DNA from 2 places in the Paraburkholderia caribensis genome. Region 2 is predicted to be linked to the other one. Evidence: riboswitches for the same ligand, from Rfam matches in the RefSeq annotation. Region 2 holds a riboswitch; the other holds the start of a gene.

Region 1 (4,414 bases), on a different replicon from region 2:
GGCCGCATCACGCATTTCGAATCGCACTTCGACCGCTTTCGACCGGGCATCCGGCAACGCTGGCGCGAAGAAGCATCGCGTGGCGGCGGCCTGCTGTTCGATCTCGGCCCGCACCTGATCGACCAGGCGTTGACGCTGTTCGGCGCGCCCGAAACGGTCTATGCAACGGTGAAGGCGTATCGCGACAACGCGAGCGCGCCGGACTACGTGCATCTGCTGCTTGGCTACGCGAATCACGAGGTGGTGCTGCACGCTAGCGCGCTGACGGCGATCGTCGCGCCGCGTTATACGATCCACGGCACGCGCGGCAGTTATGTGAAATACGGACTGGACACGCAGGAAGATCAGTTGAAGGCGGGCTTGCGTCCGGGCGACGCCGGTTTCGGCGGCGGCAATGACGCTGGCACGTTGCGCGTGCTCGAAGGCGAACAGGAAGTGCAGCGCGAACTGCCGACTCGCGACGGCGCGTACGTCGAGTTCTACCGCGCGCTGGCGGCGTCGATTCGCGATGGCGCGCCGTTCCCGGTCAGCGCGGCTGACGCGGTGGACGTGATGGCCATCATCGAACTGGCGGATCGCAGTGAGAAGGAAGGGGCGAGGCTGGCGTTCAGGCGCGAGGCGTAGCAGTCGGGGGGCGGCGATTTCGCTGCCACCCGTCACGTCACATGGGCCTTCAGGGCCCTTCCGCATCCATGCGGGATTAAACAGAAAGGAAGGAATATGCAGCATATCGTCCGCGCGCTGGGCTGTTTCGCGTTGGTTTCGTCGCTCGCCGCGTGCGTGGTCTCCCCGTCGCAGCAGCTCGCCGAGCCGTCTCGCGCGCCGAATCCACATGAAATGGCCGTGCATCGCCTCGAACAGGTCGACGGCCGCATCGACAATATGGGCCGCAGCATCGATGCGCGCGTGAATCAGGGTCACTTTCCGCCGCCCGACGGCGCCGCGCTGCACCGCCGGCTCGACACGATCCGCCACGAAGCGCACGACATGGCCGGACAGCACGGTGGCGGCCTCACGGGCGACGAGCAGCGCGTGCTGAATCAGGAACTGGACACGGCGTCGGCGGCCATCAACCGCTGATCGCACTTCGGCGCGAGCGGGATCAGGGCCCCGTTATCGTGGCCACGACGCGCTCGCGCAACTGAGACCACACGGTCATGTACTCGGCGCGTCCGCTTCCGACGGCAGCGCGCTTGAGTGCATCCAGCATCACGAGTTCCTGCGCGACCTTTCCTGAACCCGGATACACCAGCGGCAGTTGTAGGGGATTGAACGATGCCACCTGCCAGTGCTTCTCGGTTGCGAGCAACAACGATACGAGCCGCTCTATCAGGAACGTTTTCACGGGCGTATCGCCCATTGCGTGGCGGCCCGACGCGTTGAGCGCCTTGCCGAGCGGTGTACTGTTCGATTCCGCGATCCCGAACACGATCTCCGCCTGGTCCAGCCAGTGCCGCCAGAAGCGCGGCTTCGCGACGAAGTAGTTGCAATACACGCTGTTCGACGAATCCATGATGAGCGTGCTCAGTTCGATGCCCGGCTTTAACAGCCGCACGATTTCATCGAACGGCCCCCATGCGTTCGGATGTCCCTGCGCGCCCTGTAGAAAGACGTTCGTAAACAATGCACCCGCATCGAAGAAGGGTGAGAACGACACGATATCCGTCGATTCCGGTACCGTGGCAAGAAACGCATGGACGTCGCTTGCTTCGAGATTCGTCTTGACGGCGAACTTGGGCGACAGGAAACCGTAGAATGCCGTGTCGTCCAGCGTCTGCTCGTGCAGAAAGCGGCGGATTGGCCAGTACTCGCGCCAGTCGGGCCGCTGTCCGACGTTGTCAAGCGGAATGAAACCTTCGTCCAGGCCGCTGCGCGTCTGATCCGAATAGTAGATCTGGTAAATGTGCGCCTTGGTCATCGATTGGATGGTAATGGGTGGACACGAGTGGCCGCATGCAGCCGTTTTGCAAGTATCCGGGGCAATCCGGCAAGCCAATTACTCGATCAGCCGGTAGATCCGGCACCAGTTCGGTCGATCGCGCCCCATGTCAGACCGCAACGCGCAGCCCGGGTTTTTTTGACTGTGCGAGGGGTCGCGCCGCCCGCCGAGCCGCCTTCCCAAAAGGTCCCTCGCCCCGATTTGACATCGCTCCGGCCCTCGCGTACATTCGCCGCACGCGTCGGGAGAGCGCGCCGTCCGCTGTCGTTTTCAGAACGCCCAGCAGTCAGCGCCGCCGAAGGGGCACACCCGCAAACTCTCAGGCAAAAGGACCGACCGCGTCGAAAAACCCGCTCGTCATCCGGTCATCGCGACCTCATTCGAATGAGCGCCCGTTTTTCGCACTCTGGAGAGCGGCAGTAGCGCCCGTGCACTAACCCGCACGCGCAGGCTGCCCACCGAAGGGGCGCGCGCCACGCCGGACAGCACTCGCTGACGGCAGCGCAATCTCTCAGGTATCGAGGACAGAGGGGGCATGCAGTTATCGCTCGTTGGCCCGAGATGGGATCAGGCCGCGAGGGGTTTCGCCGCATGGCCTTTCCTGTTTAGCGACGCCCCGAGGCCCCGATGACCGAACTCAAACACACCCCGCTCCACGCCACGCACCGTGCGCTCAATGCCCGCATGGTCGATTTCGGCGGGTGGGACATGCCCGTCAACTACGGCTCGCAGATCGAAGAACATCGCGCCGTGCGCACCGACGCCGGCATGTTCGACGTATCCCACATGTGCGTCGTCGATTTCACGGGCGAGCGTGTGCGCGCGTTCTTCGAGCACGCGCTGGCGAACAACGTCGGCAAGCTGCAAACCCCGGGCAAGGCGCTCTACTCCTGTCTGCTCAACCCCGAAGGCGGCGTGATCGACGATCTGATCGTCTATTACTTCGGCGAAGATCATTTCCGCGTCGTCGTGAATGCCGGTACGGCTGAGAAAGACGTCGCGTGGTTCAACAAGCTCAATGACGAACAAGGCTTCGGCCTGACCATCAAGCCGCGCCGCGACTACGCAATCGTCGCCGTGCAAGGCCCGAATGCGCGCGAAAAAGTCTGGGCGACCGTGCCCCACGCGCGCGCCGCCAGCGAAGCCCTCAAGCCGTTCAATGCCGCGCGCGTCACCGATACGCCGTTTGGCGAACTCACCGTCGCGCGCACCGGCTACACGGGCGAAGACGGTTTCGAAATCATCGTTCCCGCCGATCACGTCGAAGCGCTGTGGAACGCGCTGCAGGCACAGGGCGTGCGCCCGGCCGGTCTCGGCGCGCGCGACACGTTGCGCCTCGAAGCCGGCATGAACCTGTACGGCCAGGACATGGACGACAACGTGTCGCCCCTCGACGCCGGCCTCGCATGGACGGTCGACCTGTCCGCGCCGCGCGATTTCATCGGCCGCGCGAAGCTCGAAGCGGACGGTTCGAAGTCGTCGTTTGTCGGCCTGATCCTGCACAAGGACAACGGCAAGGCAGCGGGCGTGCTGCGCGCGCATCAGAAGGTCGTCACGCCTCAAGGCGACGGCGAAATCACCAGCGGCACGTTCTCGCCGACCATGCAGGAATCGATCGCCTTCGCGCGCGTGCCGAAGGGCGTGCAGCCGGGCGACGTCGTGCACGTTCAGATCCGTGACAAGGCACTTCCCGCCAGCGTGGTTAAACTGCCATTCGTGCGCAACGGCAAAGTGCTCGTCGGCTGATCGGTCACACGATGAGCGTCACGAGACAGACACCGGACAGACACGAAAACGTCGCGTGCGTCCCACCATTTAAATCAACCGAATTACCGCATAGGAGCATCCGATGAGCATCCCGGCCGATCTGAAATATACCGAATCGCACGAATGGGTCCGCACCGAGGCGGACGGCACGCTGACGGTCGGCATCACCGACCACGCGCAGGAAGCACTCGGCGACATCGTCTTCTTCGAAGTGCAGCAGCTGGGCCAGACCGTCTCGGCAGGCGATACCGTCGCCGTCATCGAATCGGTGAAGGCCGCCTCCGATATCTACGCACCGGTTTCGGGCGAGATCATCGAGGCGAACCAGAACGTCGCCGATACGCCCGACGCCGTGAACAGCGCGCCGTACGACAACTGGCTGTTCAAGATCAAGCCGGCGGCGGGCGCGTCGGAAGACCGTCTGATGGACGCCGCCGCGTACGGCAAGTCGATCGGCGAATAAGCCACTTACTCACGACCGGCGCGGCGTTCGCAATGACAGACGCAAGCCGCGCCAGCAGGAACATTCCATGAAGCTCGAACACCCGGATCGTCTGATGAACCGCACTCCTCTCTCGCTCGCCGCGCTCGAAGTGCATGACGCCTTCGCCGAACGGCACATCGGCCCGGACGCGGCCGATCAGCAGTCGATGCTCGAAGCCCTCGGCTTTGCATCGCGCGCCGCGTTGATGGACGCGGTGATTCCGA
Region 2 (4,414 bases):
TTGGTCTGGAAGAACGGAAACGTCGTGCCATCGGACAGCGTGCGCGACGTCGCGCTGACAATGCCCGCCGTGACCGTGTTCTGATAGCTGTCCGGTGAGCCGATCGTCAGCACCTGTTCGCCGACGCGCACACGCGTCGAATCGCCGAGCTTGACGACGGGCAGCTTCGTCGCTTCGATCTGGATCACAGCGACATCGCTTGGCCCATCGACGGCGACGACTTTTGCCTTGAACTCGCGCCGGTCGGTCAGGCGCACCGTCACGTCATCGGAGCCGTCGACGACATGCGCCGTCGTCAGTATCAGTCCGTTGGGACTGACGATGAAACCCGAGCCCACGCCCGACATCGCACGCGGAGAACTACTCTGCCCGTCCTGCAACTGCGGCATGGCCTGCCGGAAGAACGCGAACAGCGGGTCGTCACCGTCGATCGCTTCGGAGCTCGCGCCCGAAGCGGCCGCAGGCGCCGCGGCCGGCGCTGGCGGCGTTGGCGCTGCCAGCGGCTTCTCCGGCAGGATCGCGCGGATGTTCACGACGGCGGGCCCGTAACGCTCGACGATCGCCGGGAAGTCGAGCGGGGCGTTCGCATTCGCGGGCGCCGTTCGTTTCTCTTTCACTGGCGCGGACGCAGGCGACGGCGCGGAAGCAGCCGCAGCATGCGGTGCGATCGCTTCGGCGTTGGCGTGGGGGTATCCGGCGAGGCAGGCCGTTGTCACGGCGGTGCATAACCAGGTGCGGGATAGAGTCGAGTGAAACACAGCGCACCTCCGTGGCGTTCGTTATGCCTGGCACTGTGAAGACATTATTTCGTGCGTCGCAGCCGGCGACTGTGACATAGCACACCGAAGAGTCCGAAAAGAAACAGAGCCCATCCGGCCGACGCAAACCATGTCGCATGACGATCCACCCGCAAGCGCAGACGGATGCGATCGACCCTTGATGTCTGTCCGGGTGGATCGAGATCGACTTGAGATTCAGTTGCATGTTTGCCCGCAATGGACAATCCAGGACGCGAACGGTTGACCCGTTCGTCCTGATTCATTTATAGAGAGCGGGCAGCAAAATTGCAGCGAGTACAAATCCTGGCGTGCGTCGCTGGCACTGCTGCCGGTACGCTGATAGTCCGCGCTGATGGTCCGCGCTGATAGCTCGATACGCGTCAGCGGCTACGCCGCCGTGACGCGATTACTGTCGCGCAAAACGCGTCATTCATTCGTGACGGTTCGCGTCGATGAAGCGGGCAGCCAGACGCTCGCGGCAACGCATGCTCGCAAACGCTCACGCACGTTGCTTCGCGTTTCGACTTCGAAAGTCCTGGCCGCCCGCCTGCGCGGATCGTCCGCTACGCGCCGGTTATACCGACGACGCCGACAATGCCTGCGCGACACCCTCCGCCGTCGCCGCCGACAGCGTCCATCCGAGATGACCGTGACCCGTGTTGTAGAACACGCCACGGCGCTTGCCGCGTCCAACCTTCGGCAGCATGCCCGGCAACATCGGACGCAGCCCCGCCCACGGCACGACACGCGCTGTCGATACGCCGGGAAAATGCTCACGCGTCCAGCGCACGAGCGGCTCGATGCGGTCCGAACGGATATCGCGATTCAGGCCGTTCAGTTCGGCCGTGCCCGCGACGCGAAAGCGGTCCGCGCCAAGCCGGCTGGTGACGATCTTCGCGCTGTCGTCGAGCAGGCTGACCCACGGCGCGTGCTGCTGGCTCTTCGCATCGTCGAGACACACGGTGATCGAATAGCCCTTTACGGGGTACACGTTCACATGATCGCCGACCATCGCCGCGAACGCGCGGCTGCCGACTCCCGCGCAGATCACGAGGCTGTCGAACGCCGCCGCATCGCGCTGCCCTTGCGTTTGGCTCGCGACGACGAGCCGCCCGGTGCTTTCCTCGTGAATCGACTGCACCGCCGTGTCGTAGCGAAACTCGACGCCGTGCCGCGCACATGCGTCGGCAAGACCGCGCGTGAACTTGTGGATGTCGCCCGTCGAATCCGACGGCGTGAAAAAACCGCCGTAGAACTCGCCGTGCAGCGCGGGCTCGATTGAACGGATTTCTTCCGGCGTGACGGCGCGCCGCTCCAGGCCGCCTTCGCGCAGCAGCGCATTGACCTTCAGCGCGGACTCGTACTCCTTGCGCGTCGCGTAGAAGTGCAGGATGCCGCGCCGTTCGAGATCGAAGTCGATGCCTTCCCGCGCTGCAATACCGAACAGATGCTCGCGCGCGGCAATCGCGAGGCGCACGGTCTCGATCGTGTTCGCGCGGTAGTGCGGAATCTGCCGCATGAACTCGCCGATCCAGCTGTACTTGTGCCAGTCGGGACGCGGATTCATCAGCAGCGGCGCGTCGCGCCTGAACATCCAGCGCAGACCCTTGATGATGGTCGCGCGGCTGTTCCAGACCTCGGCGTTGCTTGCCGACAGTTGCCCGCCGTTGGCAAACGAGGTTTCCATCGCCGCGTAGCGGTGACGCTCGAAGACAGTGACGCGATAGCCGCGTTGCGCAAGGGCGTAAGCGGTCGTGACGCCGGTAATCCCGGCGCCGATGATGGCGATTCGTGACATGACATGGTCCAGTGTTCGTTGAGCATCGCCGGCCGCGCTTCGTGCTGTCGCTTCTTGCCGCTGCACGCAGCAGCCGGCGCCGATGCCCCATCTGTCCATGTACCTGAGAGTTTCGCCCGCGCGCCGCGAACGGCGGGGGCTCCCCTTCGGTGGGCGCGCACGGCGCCGCTCTCCAGATGTTCCAGCTGCACGGTCCTTTTGCCTGAGAGTTTCCGGGGCGGTTGCTCCGTCGGCGTCGTCCGCTGGGGACGATCTCTCCCGTGCTGCGTTGTGGAACAGTGCGACCTTACCGAAGCCAAAAGAAGCTGGCAAGCCCCTCTTCCGGACGACCTTGCGCCGGACGGCTCAGCTCGATGTCAAGTCGGCTCGCGGCGCACCCGGCGCGAAACCTCTCCGGAAGTATTCGATCGTGAAGTCCACGAAGGTGCGCACTTTCGCCGACACATGCCGGCGGCCGGGATAGACGAGCGACATTTCCTTGAGACCGTTGGTCACCCGATACTGTTCGAGCACGCGCAGCAACGCGCCGTTCGCAATGTCGCCGATGACGTAGTCTTCGGGCAGGATGGCGAGGCCCATGTCGGCGAGCACCAGTTGCCGAAGCATGATCATGCTGTTCACCCTGCACACCGAGTCGAGATTCAAGGTCCGCTCGTGACCGTCGGCGCTCGCGAATGACCACTCAGTTCCGTGCATGTCTCGCGAAGGCGCGAGGAAGCTGTGCGAGGCAAGGTCTTCGAGCGAGGCCGGCGCGCCGTGCCTGTCGATATAGCCGGCGGACGCGACGACGGCGGGCCGCACCGACAGCAACGGACGCTTCACCAGGGTGCTGCCATTCACCTGCCACGACGCGACGATGCCGACGTCGAACCCGTCTTCGACGAGATCGACGGAATGATGCAGCAGCGTGAGGTCCAGCTTCACCTTCGGATGACGCATCCGGTAGCGGTGCAGCAAAGGCGCCAGCGTCGCCAGTGAAAATGAGGCGGCCGCCGCGATCTTGAGCGTGCCCGTGGGCTCGCCCGCCTCTTCTGTCACGGCCGACTCCATCGAATCCAGCAACTCCAGCAGTTGCTGGCACCCTCTCGCATAAGCGCGGCCCGCTTCCGTCAACGACACGCTGCGCGTCGTGCGATTGACGAGACGCGCATTGAGATGCGCCTCCAGCAGCGCCACATAGCGCGTCACGACCGCATTGGAAAGATTGAGACTCGAAGCGGCTCGACTGAACGAGTTGTTCTCGGCGACTCTTAAGAAAATTCGTATTGCCTGCAACTTATTCAGCATGAGCAACAGAAATAAAACAGATTAGACATATATATCAACATTAAATCACCAAATCCATTCAGCGATACAGCCTAAATCACCGCAAATACGATTATCACCCATGTAAACGAGCAACGTAGCAATGCCACAACACAAAATCAAATCCGCGCCATTTTCAAACTAAATATCGAGATGGTTTTCATCAGAAAAAACATCTTCTTATCATTAAAAATCGGATTTATTTTGAGTTCCTAAAAAATAGTTTTTAATTATTAAACATAACGAAACATCAACTCAGACTCTATAGTGCGCTTTGCGTGATCGACGCATGCCGCGAGTTTTCAACGCTACTTGCCGCGGCTATCTCGAACACGGAGCACAGCACATTCATTCAAGTCGCCAGGCTTAGTACGGAACACGAATATGAAAAAAACCACATTGATTTTCGCGGCTGCTTCGGCGGCCTTCGCGGGTGCGGCGCACGCGCAGAGCAGCGTCACGCTGTATGGCCTCGTCGACGCGGGCCTGACTTACGTGAGCAACGAGGCCACGCGCAATTCGCCCATGACGC

Evidence for each region. Region 2 has a riboswitch for glycine ahead of C2L66_RS35090 (D-amino acid dehydrogenase). Riboswitches for the same ligand answer to the same signal wherever they lie in the genome.
Region 1: another riboswitch for glycine. It lies ahead of gcvT (glycine cleavage system aminomethyltransferase GcvT); the one in region 2 lies ahead of C2L66_RS35090 (D-amino acid dehydrogenase).

The regions. Positions count from the first base shown of each region.
Region 1 covers NZ_CP026101.1:3,578,598-3,583,011, forward strand. Annotated here, with positions in the region: gene C2L66_RS15970 (oxidoreductase) at 1-624, shown strand, start outside; gene C2L66_RS15975 (hypothetical protein) at 721-1,080, shown strand; gene C2L66_RS15980 (hypothetical protein) at 1,103-1,918, opposite strand; glycine riboswitch at 2,172-2,284, shown strand; glycine riboswitch at 2,336-2,477, shown strand; gene gcvT (glycine cleavage system aminomethyltransferase GcvT) at 2,567-3,685, shown strand; gene gcvH (glycine cleavage system protein GcvH) at 3,789-4,169, shown strand; gene gcvP (aminomethyl-transferring glycine dehydrogenase) at 4,237-4,414, shown strand, end outside.
Region 2 covers NZ_CP026103.1:1,232,622-1,237,035, forward strand. Annotated here, with positions in the region: gene C2L66_RS35085 (trypsin-like peptidase domain-containing protein) at 1-758, opposite strand, end outside; gene C2L66_RS35090 (D-amino acid dehydrogenase) at 1,354-2,577, opposite strand; glycine riboswitch at 2,758-2,848, opposite strand; gene C2L66_RS35095 (LysR family transcriptional regulator) at 2,923-3,864, opposite strand; gene C2L66_RS35100 (porin) at 4,267-4,414, shown strand, end outside.